Regions from separate parts of the Rhizobium sp. P1_C7 genome, predicted to be linked through region 1. Evidence: predicted binding sites of a transcription regulator. Region 1 holds the regulator's gene; each other region holds the start of a gene.

Region 1 (5,897 bases):
GGTTTTCCGCTTCATCGAAGACCACGGATTGCGGGCCGTCGATCACCTCGTCCGTTACTTCCTCACCACGATGGGCAGGCAGGCAATGCATGAACAATGCATCCTTGCCGGCCTGTGCCATCAAAGCCGAATTGACCTGATAAGGCTGGAAGACGTTGTGACCCCGGGCCCGATGCTCCTGATTCATGGAGACCCAGGTATCGGTCACCACGCAATCGACGCCGGCGACCGCACGATCGGCATCATGACCAAGCATGATTTCGGCGCCCTCATTGCGGGCCCAGTTCAGATAGTGATCCTTTGGCTCGGAACCAAGAGGCACCGCCATGTTCATGCGATAACCGAAACGGGCAGCCCCTTCGATCAGCGAATGCAGCACGTTGTTACCATCGCCCGTCCAGGCAACCGTCTTGCCCTTGATAGGGCCACGATGCTCCTCGAAGGTCATGATATCGGCCATGATCTGGCACGGATGGGTGTCGTCCGTCAGCGCATTGATCACAGGAACGGTTGCGTGCTCGGCAAGCTCCAGCAGCCGCGAATGCTCGGTGGTGCGGATCATGATCGCATCGACATAGCGCGACAGGACCTTGGCCGTGTCGCCGATCGTCTCGGCGCGTCCGAGCTGCATTTCCGTGCCCGACAGGAACAGCGTCTCGCCGCCGAGCTGACGCATGCCGACATCGAAGGAAACACGCGTGCGGGTCGAGGGCTTTTCGAAGATCATCGCCAGCATCTTGCCGGCGAGCGGCTTGTCGCCCTGACCGGCCTTGAATGCCTGCTTGCGTGAAATGGCGTCGTTCATGATGACTCTGAGGTCGGATGCCGTGACTGCAGAGAGATCGAGGAAGTGTTTGGGGGAAGCCATGTGTCTTTACCTATCAAGCCCGCCGTCCGGCTGGGCACCTTAATCCGTTCAAGCCGTCTTCTTGATCTTGGAAGCGCGCACGCTCTCGGCGGCGCGCTCAAGTCGGACGAGCCCTTCGCGGGCTTCGTCCGCGGTGACGACGAGAGGCGGGAGCAGGCGGATGACATTGTCGCCCGCCGGGATCGCCAGAAGATGAGCGGCACGAATCGCCTGCAGCAACTCCGTCGATGGCACGGCTGCCTTGACGCCGAGCAGAAGGCCTTCGCCGCGCACATCCTCGATCACATCGGGAAAGCGGTCCTTGAGCGACGCCAGACCCTGGCGGAAAACGAGGGAAACGTCATTCACGTGCTGGAGGAAGCCGTCTTCGAGAACGACGTCGAGCACGGCATTTCCGACAGCCATGGCGAGCGGGTTGCCGCCATAAGTCGAACCGTGAGTGCCGGCCTTCATGCCCGAGGCTGCCTCGGCCGTGGCAAGGCAGGCGCCGAGAGGGAAGCCGCCGCCGATACCCTTGGCAACCGCCATGATGTCAGGCGCAATGCCGGACCACTCGTGGGCAAACAGCTTGCCGGTGCGGCCGACGCCGGTCTGGACCTCGTCGAGGACGAGCAGCAGGCCGTTCTCGTCGCAGAGCTGGCGCAACGCCCTCATGAACTCGTTGGTCGCCGGACGGACACCGCCCTCGCCCTGAACGGGCTCGATAAGGATAGCCGCCGTTTCGTTGGTGATGGCCGCACGAACGGCTTCGACATCGCCGAACGGAACCTGATCGAAGCCAGGCGCCTTGGGACCGAAGCCTTCGAGATACTTTTCCTGTCCGCCGGCGGCGATCGTCGCCAGCGTGCGGCCGTGGAACGCGCCTTCGAAGGTGATGATATGGAACCGCTCGGGATGACCCTTCGAATATTGGTAGCGGCGCGCGGTCTTGATCGCGCATTCGAGCGCTTCGGCGCCAGAGTTTGTGAAGAACACCTTTTCCGCGAAGGTTGCACTGGTCAAACGCTTGGCCAGCGTTTCCTGGCCGGCGATCTCATAGATATTGGAGAGGTGCCAGACCTTGTCGGCCTGTTCCTTCAGAGCGCCGACGACATGCGGGTGGCCATGGCCGACGGAGGTCACGGCGACGCCCGCACCGAAATCGAGATATCGTTCGCCAGTTTCGGTAATCAGCCACACGCCCTCTCCTCGCTCGAACCGCAACGGGGCACGAGAGTAGGTATCATAAAGCGGCGCGGCTTCAGCCATGGCGCGATCTCCTGTCATTGGCAAACGAGCAACCGGACTCCGGCTAAGAAGCGGGTCCGAAAAATTAAAAATGCCGCCTTTCGGCGGCGAGCAGCACTATTTACTTTTCGCACTGCGATGTCAACAAAACTGAGCTTTTACTGCATGCGTCAAGCTGCCATTCGGGTCACCCTGACCTATCAACAGCTAATGTTGCAGAAATGACTCTCACGCCCAGCAAGTTGGGGAAAACTTGAGATTCGATTCTTCGGGATTCAACCGACTCTTGTCACGGAGTCGGCCTCACACTAGGTTAAAACTCAATTACTAGACTGCATGCGGCGGAACTAGTCACCAACATCGAGCAAGCGTTTGTTGCTTCGGATGCGTCCGAGGCAGCGGTGAAGGATTCTGCCTACACCAACGCAATTAAGGCGGAGACAGGGGCATGAACTGGACAGACGAGCGCGTTGAAAAACTGAAAAAGCTTTGGGCCGAAGGCCTTAGCGCCAGCCAGATCGCAGCACAGCTTGGCGGAGTCAGCCGCAATGCTGTAATCGGCAAGGTCCATCGGCTGTGCCTGCCGGGCCGCGCCAAGGCTGGCGGCACTGCGGCAACCGCGAGAACACCCAAGCGCGCCACATCGGCGCCGCGCGCTCCGAACTACGCATCCCGGATCGCCACCCGCACCGTCACTCGCCAGCAGGGCGCGACGTTGCTGAAGGAAGACATCGAAATCGATGCGATCGAGGAGGTGAGCTACCGTCCTTCTTCAAATGTCGTCCTGCCGATCTCGCGGCGCCTCGGCCTGACGGAACTGACCGAGCGCACCTGCAAGTGGCCGGTCGGCGATCCACTGAAGGACGATTTCCACTTCTGCGGCTGCGAGTCCCCGGACTCCTCGCCCTACTGCACCTACCACCAGCGCATGGCCTACCAACCGGTCAACGAGCGCCGCAGGGCAGCCAACCGCGTCGCCTGATCCGGAAGCCGGATAAACAAACAGAAACGGGCCTTCGCGGGCCCGTTTTTCGTTTGTTGTGGCACTGAAACAGCTCAGACTTCCATGGAGTACCCGGCACCGCGAACGGTGCGGATGACATCCTGCATATTGGAGAAGTTCAACGCCTTGCGCAGGCGGCCGACGTGGACATCGACGGTGCGTTCGTCCACGTAGATGTCATGGCCCCAGACGCCGTCCAGAAGCTGCGAACGCGAGAAAACGCGACCAGGCGAAGCCATCAGGAATTCCAGAAGGCGGAACTCGGTCGGGCCCAGGCGGACTTCGCGGCTCTTACGATGGACACGGTGCGTTTCGCGGTCGAGTTCGATATCGCCGCATTTCAGCAGAGACGACAGAACCTCGGGCTTTGCGCGGCGCAGCATCGCCTTGACGCGAGCAACGAGCTCCGGTGTCGAGAACGGCTTGACGACGTAATCGTCGGCGCCGGTCGAGAGGCCGCGAACGCGCTCATTCTCCTCGCCGCGGGCCGTCAGCATGATAATCGGCAGACGTTCGGTTTCCGGCCGCTGACGCAGCCGCCGGCAAAGCTCGATGCCAGAAACGCCGGGCAGCATCCAATCGAGGATCAGAAGATCGGGCGTTCGCTCCTGAAGCCTGATCTCGGCCTCATCTCCGCGCAGAATGGTATCGACCTCGAAGCCTTCGGCCTCGAGGTTATAGCGAAGAAGCACGCTGAGCGCCTCTTCGTCTTCAACAACTGCAACTCTTGGGATCATTCGTTTCGGTCTCCTGGGGATGCGGTTCCGGAACGGTTATTCCGTGACAGCACCAACGGTGTTGGCGGTGTCGTCCTTCGGACGTTCGCCTTCCGGCTGGGCGCCGGTCGCCATGTAGTAGATGGTTTCGGCAATGTTGGTGGCGTGGTCGCCGATGCGCTCGATGTTCTTGGCGCAGAAAAGGAGATGCGTGCAGCTGGTGATGTTGCGCGGATCTTCCATCATGTAGGTCAGCATCTCGCGGAAGAGCGAGGTGTACATCGCGTCGATTTCCTCGTCGCGCTCGCGGATCGATTTCGCCTTGTCGGCGGCGCGGCTGGTGTAGACGTCGAGCACTTCCTTGAGCTGGACGAGCGCCAGTTCGGAGAGGTGTTCGAGGCCACGGGCAAGCTTGCGCGGAACGCCGCTGCTCTGAACGGCAATGACGCGCTTGGCCGTGTTCTTTCCAAGATCGCCAACGCGCTCCAGGTCGGCCGCGATACGGATCGAGCCCATGATCTCGCGAAGGTCGGCAGCCATCGGCTGGCGACGGGCGATAGTGATGATCGCCTTGTCCCCGATCTCACGCTCCGCGTGATCGAGGATCACGTCGTCGGAGATGACTTTCTGTGCAAGCGACGTATCGCCGTTGACCAGCGCGCGGACGGCGTCCGACACCATCTGCTCGGCGAGGCCGCCCATTTCCGAAATACGGCGGGACAGGAATTTCAGGTCGTCGTCATAGGCGGAGTAGATATGTGTCGATGCCATAGGGCTTATCCTTGAATGTCCTGAGGGTTTCCGACGCCGGCGATCAACCGAAGCGGCCCATGATATAATCCTGGGTGCGCGGGTCGTCCGGGTTGGTGAACATCTTGTCGGTATCGTTTTCCTCAACGAGGTTGCCGAGGTGGAACATGGCGGTGCGCTGCGAAACGCGGGCCGCCTGCTGCATCGAGTGCGTGACGATGACGATCGTGTAGCTCTCGCGCAGTTCGTGGATGAGTTCCTCGACCTTTGCGGTTGCGATCGGGTCCAGCGCCGAGCAGGGCTCGTCCATCAGAATGACCTCCGGGCTGACTGCGATAGCGCGGGCGATGCACAGACGCTGCTGCTGGCCACCGGACAGGCCGGTTCCCGATTCATGCACGCGGTCCTTCACCTCGTTCCAGAGGCCGGCGCGCTGGAGGCTCTGTTCGACGATCTGGTCCATGTCGGACTTGGCCTTGGCGAGACCGTGAATGCGCGGGCCGTAGGCGACATTTTCGTAGATCGTCTTCGGGAACGGGTTTGGCTTCTGGAACACCATGCCGACGCGGGCGCGCAGTTCGACGACGTCGATATCCGGATCGTAGATATCGTCGCCGTCGAGTGTGATCTTGCCGGTGACGCGGCAATTGTCGATCGTGTCGTTCATGCGGTTCAGGCTGCGCAGGAAGGTGGACTTGCCGCAGCCGGACGGGCCGATGAGAGCCGTCACGGTGTTTTCGCGGATGTTCAGCTTGACGTCGAAAAGCGCGCGCTTGTCGCCGTAGTAAACCGAGACGTCCTGGCCGATCATCTTATACGGAATGGTATTCATCTTCTGATCAAGCGCCTTCTCAACTGCTGCTTCCGTCAACATGTTCATGATGTTTACTCCGTTTACCAGCGGCGCTCAAAGCGACGACGCAAGAGGATGGCTCCAAAGTTCATGACGATCAGGAACAGGAGCAGGACGATGATGGCGCCTGAAGTGCGCTCGGTGAAGGCGCGCTCGGCTTCGTTGGCCCACATGTAGACCTGCACCGGCAGAGCCGTGGAAGGGTCGAGCGGGGTGGTCGGAGCATTGGCCACAAAGGCGACCATCCCAATGAGGAGCAGCGGCGCGGTTTCGCCGAGCGCGTGCGCCAGACCGATGATGGTGCCGGTCAGGATACCGGGCATGGCAAGCGGCAGGACGTGGTGGAACACCATCTGCATCTTCGAGGCACCGAGTCCGAGGGCTGCGGCCCGGATGGACGGCGGTACGGCCCGAAGCGCTGCGCGGGTTGCGATGATGATCGTCGGCAGCGTCATCAGGGTCAACACCAGACCGCCGACC
Region 2 (5,897 bases), on a different contig from region 1:
GCGAACCAGACGGTATCTCCCGCCCGGATTTCCCGGATCTAGCCGCCCCAGCTCTGCGCCAAGCCCCTTCCCGACGTGACGATTAGCGTTTCTCCCAAAGGATGCGTATGCCAGGCAGTCCGCGCGCCGGGCTGGAAGGCGACGCTGACCGCCTCACCCGAGCAAGCTCCGGCGCTTCCATCAGCGGGTCCTGGCGGACGGCGCCCGTGAAGTATTCCGCAGGCGCCTTCATCGAAGGTCGCGATCCGGGAGATTTGGTCTCCATCGTCCTTTCCTTTGCGCATTGATCTGTTTCGCTCAGCCGAGCGCAAGGCATAGAACACAGCGTGGGTCACACAGAGTACGCTTTTCCCGTCGCCCAGGCGCACGCCAGCTTTTCAAAAATAATAAAGCGACGTGAACGGAATCGTGCCCCATCTCCCGCCGCAACAGCTTGCCCACCGACCGGCCCGCTGCTAGTGCCGGGTCAACTGATCACGCGGAGGGATTTCCATGAAGCAGCACTCTTTCGGCCACCTGCCCCACACCGTCACCAATATCGGCTTCGGTGCGTGGCAGATCGGCGGCGCCTGGGGCGATGTCAGCGAGGCGGACGGGCGTGCTGCGCTCAACGCGGCGCTGGATGCCGGCATGACCTTCATCGACACCGCAGACGTCTACGGCGACGGTCGCTCGGAAAAGATCATCGCCGACGTGCTGGAAAGCCGTGGCGGCGGGCGGCCCATGGTCGCAACCAAGGCCGGGCGCCGACTCAGCCCGCACGTGGCCGATGGCTACACCAAGGCCAGTATCGAGAGCTTCATCGATCGCAGCCGCGCGAACCTGCGTGCAGATTGCCTGGATCTGGTACAGCTTCACTGCCCACCGACGGATGTTCTCTATCGTCCCGAGGTCTTCGAGGGACTGAACGAACTTCAGAAAGCCGGCAAGATCATGGGCTACGGCGTAAGCGTTGAGAAGGTCGAGGAGGCATTGAAGGCGATCGAGTATCCGGGCGTCGTGAGCATCCAGATCATCTACAACATCTTCCGCCAGCGACCTGACCATCTGTTCTTCCAGGAGGCCCGCCGGAAAAACATCGCGGTCATCGCACGCGTGCCTCTCGCAAGCGGACTTCTGTCCGGCAAGATCACCAGCCAGACGAAATTCGCGAGTGACGATCATCGCAACTTCAATCGTCACGGCGAAGCCTTCGACGTCGGCGAGACATTTGCCGGCGTGCCATTCGAAGTCGGCCTCCAGGCAGTGGAGGAAGTGCGCAAGCTCGTTCCTGCCGGCGCATCGATGGCTGCCTTCGCGCTCCGCTGGATCCTCATGAGCGACGCCGTGACCGTCGTCATCCCCGGCGCGCGCAACGAAGAGCAGGCCAGGGCCAATGCAGCAGCGGCCCGCCTTGCGCCACTGTCTCATGACGTGATGGAAGCCACACGTGACATTTACGAGCGGCTTATTGCTCCGCATGTGCACCAGCGGTGGTAATCTCCGCGATCTAAACTGGGAATGGCCGAGTTCTACCCGGCCATTCTCACTTCCATCGGACCTGTTCTCAGTTGATGCCGACGAGGTCGACCGGGAAGAACAGTGTTTCGCCGGACGAGTCGTCAACGCCGTCATTGTCGGTTACCGCATAGGCCTTGCCGGAGGCGTCGAAGGCAAATCCTTCGAGCTTGTCGAGCACATAGCCGTTGGTAGCTGTTTTGAGTTCCCCCAGGAAGTCATGGACTTCGACCTTGCTGACGACCGGCAGCTCGCCACCAAGCTTGGCGGGCTTCAGGTCAGCGATTGCGACTTTATAGAGCTTCTTTAGCTTTGCGGTATCGCCGATGAGATTGTCCCGCTCGATGATATAGACGCTGCCGTCGTGGGCGGAGATCTCAGATAGGCCGATCCAACCCGCCGCGGACTTGTCGAGCGGGTAACGGACGGCGCCCCATTCCTTGCTCTTCGGCCTGTAGGACACGAGCTTGACGAAACCCTTCTCGTCGTCCTTCCATTCCCGCTGCACCGCCATCCAAAGTGTAGCGTCATCGCCGGAGCCGACAATCGTCACACCCTCGAAGCCGTAACGGATTTCGTTGTCCGTCAACTCCTTGGGCAGCGCGATCTCCTCCTTGATCTCTCCCTTCGGGTTGACGTGATAGAGCGCATGCGGCACCAGCTTTTCACTATTGCCTTCGGACGCGAGCCAGAACCAGCCCTTTTCGTCGACCGCGATGCCCTCGATGTCCAGTTTCTGGGCAGGCTGGCCATCGCGCTTGACGGTCAGAGCCTCGGTGATCACGGCCGGCTTCGTGGTGGCGTCGATCGTGTAGATTGTCGGCTGCATCCCGAGAACGCTATCGCTGACGGCAAACAAATGGCCCGGCTTTTCCGGCACCGCCGCTAGCCCTGAGAGAGCTGCAAAGCCCACCGGGTTGCCATCCTTCTCGGCAGCGACGATTTGCGGATAGGACTTTGCACCTTCTGCGAACTCGTAGAGCATGACATGCGAGCGCGGACCGCCGTCTTCCCCCAGGTCAACTTCATTTGCCGTGGCAAAGAGGTTGCGGGCAGGTATGGCGACGGCTCCTTCAGGTGAAACGCCGGATGGAAGCAACTGGGTGAGTTCAGGCTCCGCACCCGTGTCCTTAAAGACGCCGACGACCGAGGCGCGCTCGGCAAGCACAAAGAAATAGGGCTGGCCGCCGAAGGTCGCCGCTTCAAGGCCTTCAGGCTCGACACCCTTGGCGGCCGAACGCTTCTCCGGATAGTGACCGATGTTTGCGACCGCGCGCTCGAAGGACGCCCCGGATTCGTAGAGAGCCCTGCCTGTTTTGTCGAAGATCGTGAAGCCGCGCGAACCACCCTGGTAATCGCCTTCGTTGGCCACGACCAGACGGTCGTCGTCCAACCATTTTACGGCGTCAGGCTCGCGCGCAACGCCCTTCAGCTCGCCGGTGAACCTCAGCGCGCCGTCGCGCTTGGTGTCGATGCCGGCCAGATCGGTGCCGCCGGCGGTAAAGTGCGTCTTAACCTTGGCGGTCGTTGCGTCGATGATGACGATCTCGTTGTTCTCCTGCAGCGTCAACGCGATTTCGTTCTGACTGTTGAACGAAACGAACTCAGGCTCTGGATCTTCGGGTGCAACACCCGCGAGACCGGTGAGTGAGACATGCTGGATGGTAGCACAATCGACAGCCCCATTCTTAACCTGAAAGAGAACGAGGTCCCCCGCCGGCATTTGCGGAATCTTGCCCTCGTTAACCTCTTCGTCACGCTCGTTCTCGACGGCAATCGCACCAAGTGTCTTGTCCTTGTTGAGTGCGATGGAGTCCGGCTGTCCGCCGAGTTCGCAGGTGCCTTCGATTTTCTTCGACGCCACGTCCACGATCGCCAGACGGCCAGACGGTGTTGCCTTGCTCTTCGAGGTATTGACCGCGACCAGGGCCTTGCCTGCTGCTGATGCAACGGATGTCGGTTCACCGTCCATCATCAAGGCGCCACCAGCCTTCGGCGACGCGGCGTCGGAGATATCCACGAAGCCGATCGCGCCCAAGGGGCTGTCGCTGTAGATCAGCGTCATGCCATCATCCGTGGCGGTGACGATCTCCGCCGAAGTGGTCGAGAGCTTGTCCTTGTCGGCAGGCAGGTTGGACGCCACCGGAAAGGATGCGATGCGGTTGAAGACCGGCTCTGCGGTTGCCGGAAGGGCAACGGACGTCAGGAACACGGCAGCAAGCGCTGCCTTGCGCGAAAAGGTTGTCATGAAATCCCCCTGCGTCGAAATGTCGAACCCGTGCGTTGTGCGCGACGGTCGTAACAGCGGCATGACAAGAGCTGACTTTTTTAGCCGGCGGTCAGGCGCCGCGCTAGCGCTCGCGCTTCATCTCGGTTCGCATGATGAGAAGCGACGCGCCGAGAATCAACAACGCACCGAGCCACAGGTAGCCCGCCGGCGCGTACCCAAAGAAGAGCCAGCCGGCCAGAACATTCAGCGGCAGCTTGAGATCGTCGAATGGCTGCACATAGGCTGCATCGGCGGCGGCGTAGGCGAGCGTCAGGAAATACTGCGCCATGGCCGTTAGCAGTCCTGCGGCGAGGAACAGAGCCAACGCCAGCCCCGTCGGCACGCTGAACCCCGCGACGAGCGCAAGGCCGCCGTTGATCGGCGTCAGAAGGACCAGCAGCCACACCGTGATCGTCTCGGGTCGCTCTATGCCCGTTAGACTTTTGGTGATGAGCGATGAAGCGCCCCAGAGGAGAGCAGAGAGGATCGGCAGGAAGGCTGCCCAGGTGAAACCGTCCGACCATGGCTGCAGGATGATCATTGCGCCAGCGAAGCCTAATCCCGTTGCTGCCCAGCGAGCGGCGCCTACCTCCTCTCCAAGGAAGAGCCTTGCGCCCATGATGATGAAGAATGGCGACGTCATCACCAATGCAATCGCCTGCCAGATCGGCACAACAGCGAGCCCGGCAATCCAGGCCTGGACGCCAAGTGCCGCCAAGGCTACTCGGCTGACGTGCTGCCAAGGATAGCGCGTCCGCATCGCTGGGAGACCGACCTTCTTGAGGAACGGTAGCGAAAAAACGAGCGCGAATGCATACTGCCAGAAGGCCGTAGAAGCCGATGGAAATGCAAGCTTCATCGTCAGCCATTGCGTAACGACGTTGAGGGTCGCGAAGGCAATTCCAGCAAGCACCATCCAGCCAGCTCCCGCCACGGCACGCGATGCGGGAAGTGCAAGGGAAGTCTGATTCATGTCATTCATCCACACAAAAAGACCAACACAAATCAGGACGCATGAGCACAACGACCGACGCCAGGCAGACCCTGCCCTTCATGCGCTTTGCTCATTCTCTTTCATCCGGAAAAACCGTCGGCTCCGGAATCACACCGGATCTGCTGATCCCTTGCCGCTTTGACCGGCAAGGCGCTCGCGGGCTTGAGCAGATGCTCTTACCGCCGGTGGGGAGTCTCAACCCGCCCTGAGAACGTCCAATTGCGTAGTTCAGAGTCGCGGCGACGGCAAGGTCCTTGGAATGCGAAAAGGGTCCGGCTTGCGCCGAACCCTTCGAATGACTTGCGCTGCCGGTCTCGTTACCCGGCAGCCAAGAAAACCTATCAGCCGTTAACGGCTTCCTTCAGGCCCTTGCCGGGCGTGAACTTCGGCACGTTGCGAGCCGGAATGTCGACTTCTGCGCCGGTGGACGGATTACGGCCCTTGGTGGCAGCGCGATGGGAAACGGTGAAGCTACCGAAACCAGCGAGGCGAACGTCGCCCTTGCCCTTGAGTTCAGCCTGGACAACTTCGAAAACTGCATCAACTGCAGAAGCAGCGTCGGTCTTCGAGAGTCCTGCCTTTTCGGCAACTGCGGACACGAGTTCATTCTTGTTCATGTTTCCACCCCTTTCTAAATGGTTCGAAACGACTCAAATCTATAAGCTAGGCGCAGAATAAGGTTCATCAGGCCCGCCGAACCCCAAAGACCCTGCAACCAAAGGAAATGCAAGCGCCTACACGTGGTTTTCACAAAAAAAGGCTGGCGAAAACGCCAGCCTTTTCAGGGTTTTTAAGCAATTTGGCACGAATGTGGCAAACAGGGCTCAGTGAGCTATGGTTGCGCCCGTTTCATCGAGCCCTTCGACCGTCGCGATGACCGGGGTTTCCACCGTACCATCCCACTCGATCGGCTCCGGTCTGCGGATCAGAGCATGCTTGATCACCTCGCCCATGCGGGACACCGGGATGATCTCCATGTTATTTTTCACGTTGTCCGGAATCTCCGCCAGATCCTTGGCGTTTTCTTCCGGAATCAGCACCTTCTTGATGCCGCCGCGAAGCGCCGCAAGCAGCTTTTCCTTGAGCCCACCGATCGGCAGAACGCGACCCCGAAGAGTGATTTCACCGGTCATGGCC
Region 3 (5,897 bases), on a different contig from region 1:
TCGCAGCGCGTGGCTGGGCAATTCTGAAAAGGTTAGGAACCAGGGTGGTGATCGCGGCGCGGTTGCCGCCGTCGAGCCAGTCGAGACAGGATATATGACCGACGAACCATGAGTGCATTGCCTCCTCGCTGACCTCTGTAGTTTCCAGCCGACGCACCCGGCGGTCCGGCGTTTCGTCAGGCACATCACGCAGGAATTTGTAGGCAACGAGTTCCGCCAGGAACGATGCGGCCGTGTTCTTGCTAGCCACCTTCAGATCGCTTGCCACCTGCATGAGCCGGCTCGCCGTCAGGCCTGAAAGGGGATCACTCGGGTCGCGGCCGGCATGCATGGCAAACAGCGTCTGCGTCAGCAGCCATTTCCGATGCGAGGCGGCCAGGCGCGCAAGGCGAGGAGCGCGTCTATGAATGCCAATCAGGTGCGACGCTATCCTGCGCTCTATAGAGAGGAATGAGGGATGATGGAGAATCCGCGTATGAAGCTTGCCCGTCAGTATTTGGCGGCGTGAGGAACCAATAACGTCATCCATTTCTGTTTTGTCGTCTCACCAGTGTAATCAAGGTCATAAATGCAATCGGGCGATTTCCGTCGTCCTTCGATTTAGGTCGATTTGCTCCTCTTATAGTTGCAACGTTGTTGCAACTTGCCACGCATCCCGTACCGCTGCAATTCCTCGATATAGTTAAATCGAGCGTTTGCGGGTGAGGTTCTCAACTCGTCAAACGCTGCGATAGGCGCGCGATATCCTCGCGCATGGCGGCGATCTCCGTCAAAACCTGCAGGTCGATCTTCTGGTGAAGAGAAAGAACCTCCAATTCCGCCTTCAGGTTCACTTCGTAGTCCTTTGCCGCCTCGAAACGGTCGCGCTCGGCTTGTCGGTTCTGCGACATCATGATGATCGGAGCCTGGATGGCGGCGATCATTGAGAGAATGAGATTGAGAAAAATGAACGGGTAGGGGTCGAATGGCTGGGTCGTGAGGACAATCGTGTTCACGACGGACCAGAAGACCAGAAAGACCAGGAAGGCGGAAATGAAACCCCAGGAACCGCCGATGCGCGCAATCGAATCAGACAATCGCTCGCCGAGCGAAGCCTCCGCCTGCAGTGCCGCGTTGATATCGGTCGATATGATCTTACGTTCGTGCGCCTTGGCTAGAACGCGCTTCTCGATATCGCCAAGCTCGTCGGCGGACTTGTCAAAATGAAGGTGTACGAAGTTGGGCAGGTTGTGCATGGATCGACTCCCGATACTCTATTCCTAGTTCGGGGCGAGTATTCCGTTATGCAATGAAATTGCAATGCGGCATGCAGCGCAGTGATTCAGGAGCCCGGATTGCGGATCAATGCGTGCTGCGGGAAAAAACGGTCGAGCGTGTGAGCTTTACCGAACATGATGTCGTGCTGGATATAATGATAATCGCGCACGAGCGGATCGAGAGTTTTGGAATCGAGAACCCAGTCTGGCGAGGGCGTATTGTCGCGCGCGATAAGCTGATAGCGGTCCACGACCGCATATTTCCTCTGAACTCGTCCGAGGAAGCCGGTGTAGTATGGGTGCTCGTAGCCCGCGAATTTAAGCAAATGATAAGGAAGCAGAGACGGGCTGATAGTGCCGATGTCAGCCTTTGATCCCTTCTTGTTGGACCAGATGACCAGCGGTGTCTCGTGTTCCTGCTTCATGACGCTGACTGATGCCTTGCGGGTGGCCACCTGGTCGGGCATGTAACCTGTATCCATGTAAACATTGCCAAGCGGCGGAAGATGATCGCCCCAAAGCACGATGATGGTCTCACGCTCGCGCTTCTCTGCCCAATCCACAAGCATCTTGAAGCTATCGTCGGCCTCCTTGACCCCCTGGGTATAGGTGGCCAGCGTGGCGCGGTCGGCATCCGTCAGATTACCCAGAATATCGATCGTGTTCTTGCTATAGCGGTTGGCTTCGTACGGACCGTGTCCCTGCAAGGTGACCGCGAAGAAGAAGAAGGGGCGATCCATCCCATCCGCCTCCTGCATGATCTCCTTCATCAGGGAATCGTCGGAGGCGAAGATGCCGCGCTTTTCCATCGCCGGCATAGTCTCTTCGCTACGAAACTCCTCGAAGCCGAAATCCTTGTAGACCTCGTTTCGGTTCCAGAACCACCCGCTGAAAGGATGCAGCGCACGCGCCGCATAGCCTTCGCCCCGAAAGAAGGTCGCAAGCGATGGTAGATCGGTGCGGACGTACTGCTGATAGGGAATGCTGCCGTACGGAAGAAACGCATTCGAGAAGCCAGTCAGTGCCTCGAATTCGACATTGGCCGTCATGCCACCGAACTCCGGCGAAAAGACATAGCCGGATTGGGCTGCGCGGATATTCGGCAGCGGATCTTCCGACAGCTTCAGCGTCTTCAGCCGCGTCGGATCCCAGAAGGATTCGCTCATCAGCATGATGACGTCGGGCTTTTCACGCGGGCCACTCAGATAGCCGTAATTGCGGGCGGGAATAGCGTCGAGAGCTTGCGCACCGAAGCCGGCGGGAACAGCAACGTCGGCCATCGGAATGTTGAAGATGAAGGCGAGGATAAAGCCGTTGCTACGATAGTTTTCCTTCTGGTCCCACATCATCGGTACGACCTGCAGACGATCGCGGATCCACGAATACTGGGAGTAATCCATCAGAGAGGCGAAGGCCGCGATAATCGGCAGGCCAAGGCAAAGGCTTCTCGTGCGGCTCTTGCTCGACAACTTCGGGAAGTGGCGCCACGCAAAACGCCAGGCCAGCACGATCCCGGTGACCGAAAGCAGGATACCGACGGCAAGCGCCACGGCCGAAAACGGACGGTCTCGGACCATGACGGGCAGTAATTCCATGATTTGCCGCCCGAAAAGCACATCCGAGGGATAGAGTGGATCCGAGAGATAATGCTGCTTCTGATTGGACACGAAGGCTGGTACGAGCACCCCCGGTAGAACGATCAGCACGGAAAGAAACCGCCGACTGAACACCGCGTCCAGCGACAGCATCAGCACCGTCAGCATCACCACAGTCGTGATACCGGGACGAGCCGTTGACGTCACGAACTCGCGGACGTCGGCAACACCGCCACGTGCGATTGATTCGACTGCGATGGTAGCCGCAAGGGCTATCAATGCCGAAATCGCAATGCTGATCCCACCGCGCAAGGCGGTCGGGCGACCGCTTGCGCCGACACGAGTGTAAAACGACGCGACGCGCATTGCCGCTTCGGACCTCAGGACTTGCGCGATCAACGGTGAAACTCCAGTGTCATCAAACCTTCACCGAACTGTCACATCTGGGTCATGAACGCTAGATGAACCGATTAGGTTTCCGGCATATATGACTTTTCTGATCAAATTGTGCTCGAAATTTTTGCATCGTTGACGCTGCTTTCGACGGGCCGAATCGGGCGGAGGCAGAAATATCCGCCGAGACATGTCCTTGCGCGAGGGCAGGCGGTGGAGTAGTTCAAGCCTGAGTTTGATTTGAGTTTGAGGAGGCGTTGCGTGCGCAGTTCCGTGGAGATCTTTAATGTTCGGACTGGCCTGCCCCGGATCGTCTGGCAAACCGATCAACTTGTCGAAGCTCCGAATTTTTCACCCGACGGCACCTACCTCCTGCTGAACGGGGACGGGCTTCTTCACCGTCTCCCACTCGACGGTTCAGGCAGCGTCGAGAAGGTCGATACCGGCTTTGCCATCGCATGCAACAACGATCACGGCATCTCTCCAGATGGGTCACAGATCGTCATTTCCGACAAGACTGAATTCGGAAAGTCGGCGATCTACGTTCTGCCTGTGGGCGGCGGTATTCCCCGCCTGGTTACAACGAACCTTCCGTCCTATTGGCATGGCTGGTCACCTGACGGTCAGGAACTGGCCTATTGCGGCATCCGCGACGACATCTTCGACATTTACACGATCCCGTTCAGCGGGGGCGCAGAGAAGCGTCTCACCCATGGAGAGGGCCGTAACGACGGGCCGGACTATTCCTTTGACGGCAAGTGGATCTACTTCAATTCCAGCCGCACCGGTATCATGCAGATCTGGCGCATTCATCCGGATGGGACGGGGCTCGAGCAGATCACGCAAGACGACTACGGCAACTGGTTCGCCCATCCGTCGCCCGGCAATGACAAGGTGCTGATCCTTTCCTATGATCCTCACGTTTTCGACCATCCGCGCGACCTGAATGTCAGGCTGCGGCTCATGGATATGGATGGTGGCAATCTGACGACACTGTTCGAACTCTTTGGCGGGCAGGGAACGATCAATGTGCCCAACTGGTCACCAAACGGTTACGAGTTCGCTTATGTCAGATATTTCCCGGTATCCGCCTGATCGATTGCGTTCGGCGACGTTTCGCGACATAGGTTACTCGTCAGGTGCCCGCGTGATCGCGGGAGAATCGGGAATTCGGTGCAAGGCCGGAACGTGCCCAACGCTGTAAGGCTGACGTTTGCCGCTCAAATGCCACTGGCTCCGTGCCGGGAAGGCGCGGCACACGGATGACGCCAAGTCAGAAGACCGGCCCGACAATCATAGACTGACCGCGTGGACGGCGGGCGGTTGTGTTGTTGGGGATTGACGATGCGACCAGACCATTCTGGCTCTCTACCGAGAGCTGCGGCCTTCTCTGCGGACGAACGCATGGCGGTCTACAAGGCAATTGAGACGCGAAGGGACGTTCGCTCGGAGTTTTTGCCTGACATTATTCCGGACGAAGTCATCAAGCGCCTTCTGCGAGCGGCGCACCACGCACCGTCCGTCGGCTTCATGCAACCGTGGAACTTCATACTCGTGCGCGACCGGGACGTAAAGTCTGCCGTGTGGGATGCCTTCAACCGCGCCAATCTGGAGGCCGCCGAGATGTTTGCCGGCGAACGGCAACAGGCCTATCGATCGCTGAAGCTGGAAGGCATCCGCAGCGCTCCGCTTGGAATCTGCATCACCTGCGATCCAGATCGCTGCGGCGACGTCGTGCTTGGACGGACGCACAATCCGCGGATGGATTCCTATTCGACGGTCTGCGCGGTACAAAATCTCTGGCTGGCCGCGCGAGCGGAAGGGATCGGCGTCGGCTGGGTGAGCATCTTCCACGAAGCCGACCTCAAGCAGATTCTCGGCGTGCCCGAGCGGGTCGAGATCGTTGCGTGGCTCTGTGTCGGCTATGTTGACCAGCTCTACGAGGAGCCTGAACTCGCCGTCAAAGGGTGGCGACAGCGAACGCCAGTCGCGGAGTTGATCTTTGCCGATCGGTGGGGCAATGGCGAGGAATTCAAATAGCCGCTACCGCTGCTGCGGTTGAGCGCCTGGGGTCGCCGGGTTCTTGAGGTCGATTTCCCCCCGATCGCCGGCCAGGAATTGCGGTCCGATCTGGCGCACCTTGCCGCTTTGCGGATCATAGGGTCGGTCGGGCACCTGCGATTGCGGGGCAGGCGCCACTATTGCAGGCGCCTCCTGCTTCCTGGTCTCTATAGTGGTGATCGAACCCTTCCGGGGCACTTCGGTGGCCGCGTTCTGGTTCTTTCGCATTCGTTCATAGTAAGCGGGGAGGTCGCAACTACAGGACGATTTTTCTCCAGGCTTGCGGTTCTTGTAGGCAAAGGCGTTCGGCATCGCGCTATAGGGCGTGCCCGTCGCCGTGGAGATCATGTCCGACGTCTCCCCAACGGAGACATCGTGATAGAAAAGCTCCGTATCGACTCCCGGACACATTTTCGCGCAAGTGTCGGCGTCGCGAGCGAAGTCCATGGAGGTCGCGTTGGAGCTAAGCGGGAAGAAGCCTCCATCGCAGGTGCGCACGCAAACCGTGTTGAGATGCGAGAGGGGTTGCATCCCGGGCGCCGCGTAAGACCTCCGGCCCTGGCCGCCGCCGAGCGGTATGAACGTGTCGCTA

The links. Region 1 encodes PhoB, which activates phosphate uptake and scavenging genes when phosphate is short. Its sites were predicted from a motif close to TGTCATNNANCTGTCAT; they were not measured.
Region 2: a site for PhoB is predicted at 3,796-3,812, ahead of AC1D2R_RS26195 (esterase-like activity of phytase family protein). Genes of this name have one in related genera too.
Region 3: a site for PhoB is predicted at 3,265-3,281, ahead of AC1D2R_RS04070 (LTA synthase family protein). Genes of this name have one in related genera too.

Annotation. Positions count from the first base shown of each region.
Region 1 covers NZ_JBFUAL010000001.1:468,835-474,731, reverse strand. The annotation lists gene argF (ornithine carbamoyltransferase) at 1-868, opposite strand, end outside; gene AC1D2R_RS02370 (acetylornithine transaminase) at 917-2,116, opposite strand; gene AC1D2R_RS02365 (GcrA family cell cycle regulator) at 2,544-3,077, shown strand; gene phoB (phosphate regulon transcriptional regulator PhoB) at 3,152-3,835, opposite strand; gene phoU (phosphate signaling complex protein PhoU) at 3,872-4,585, opposite strand; gene pstB (phosphate ABC transporter ATP-binding protein PstB) at 4,629-5,444, opposite strand; gene pstA (phosphate ABC transporter permease PstA) at 5,459-5,897, opposite strand, start outside.
Region 2 covers NZ_JBFUAL010000022.1:49,596-55,492, reverse strand. The annotation lists partial or broken gene AC1D2R_RS26205 ((R)-mandelonitrile lyase) at 1-265, opposite strand, end outside; gene AC1D2R_RS26200 (aldo/keto reductase) at 493-1,479, shown strand; gene AC1D2R_RS26195 (esterase-like activity of phytase family protein) at 1,547-3,745, opposite strand; gene AC1D2R_RS26190 (DMT family transporter) at 3,849-4,748, opposite strand; FMN riboswitch at 4,829-4,977, opposite strand; gene hupB (DNA-binding protein HupB) at 5,102-5,377, opposite strand; gene lon (endopeptidase La) at 5,585-5,897, opposite strand, start outside.
Region 3 covers NZ_JBFUAL010000002.1:191,665-197,561, reverse strand. The annotation lists gene AC1D2R_RS04080 (hypothetical protein) at 1-529, opposite strand, end outside; gene AC1D2R_RS04075 (DUF1003 domain-containing protein) at 711-1,235, opposite strand; gene AC1D2R_RS04070 (LTA synthase family protein) at 1,322-3,250, opposite strand; gene AC1D2R_RS04065 (TolB family protein) at 3,506-4,339, shown strand; cobalamin riboswitch at 4,365-4,548, shown strand; gene bluB (5,6-dimethylbenzimidazole synthase) at 4,589-5,284, shown strand; gene AC1D2R_RS04055 (DUF2865 domain-containing protein) at 5,288-5,897, opposite strand, start outside.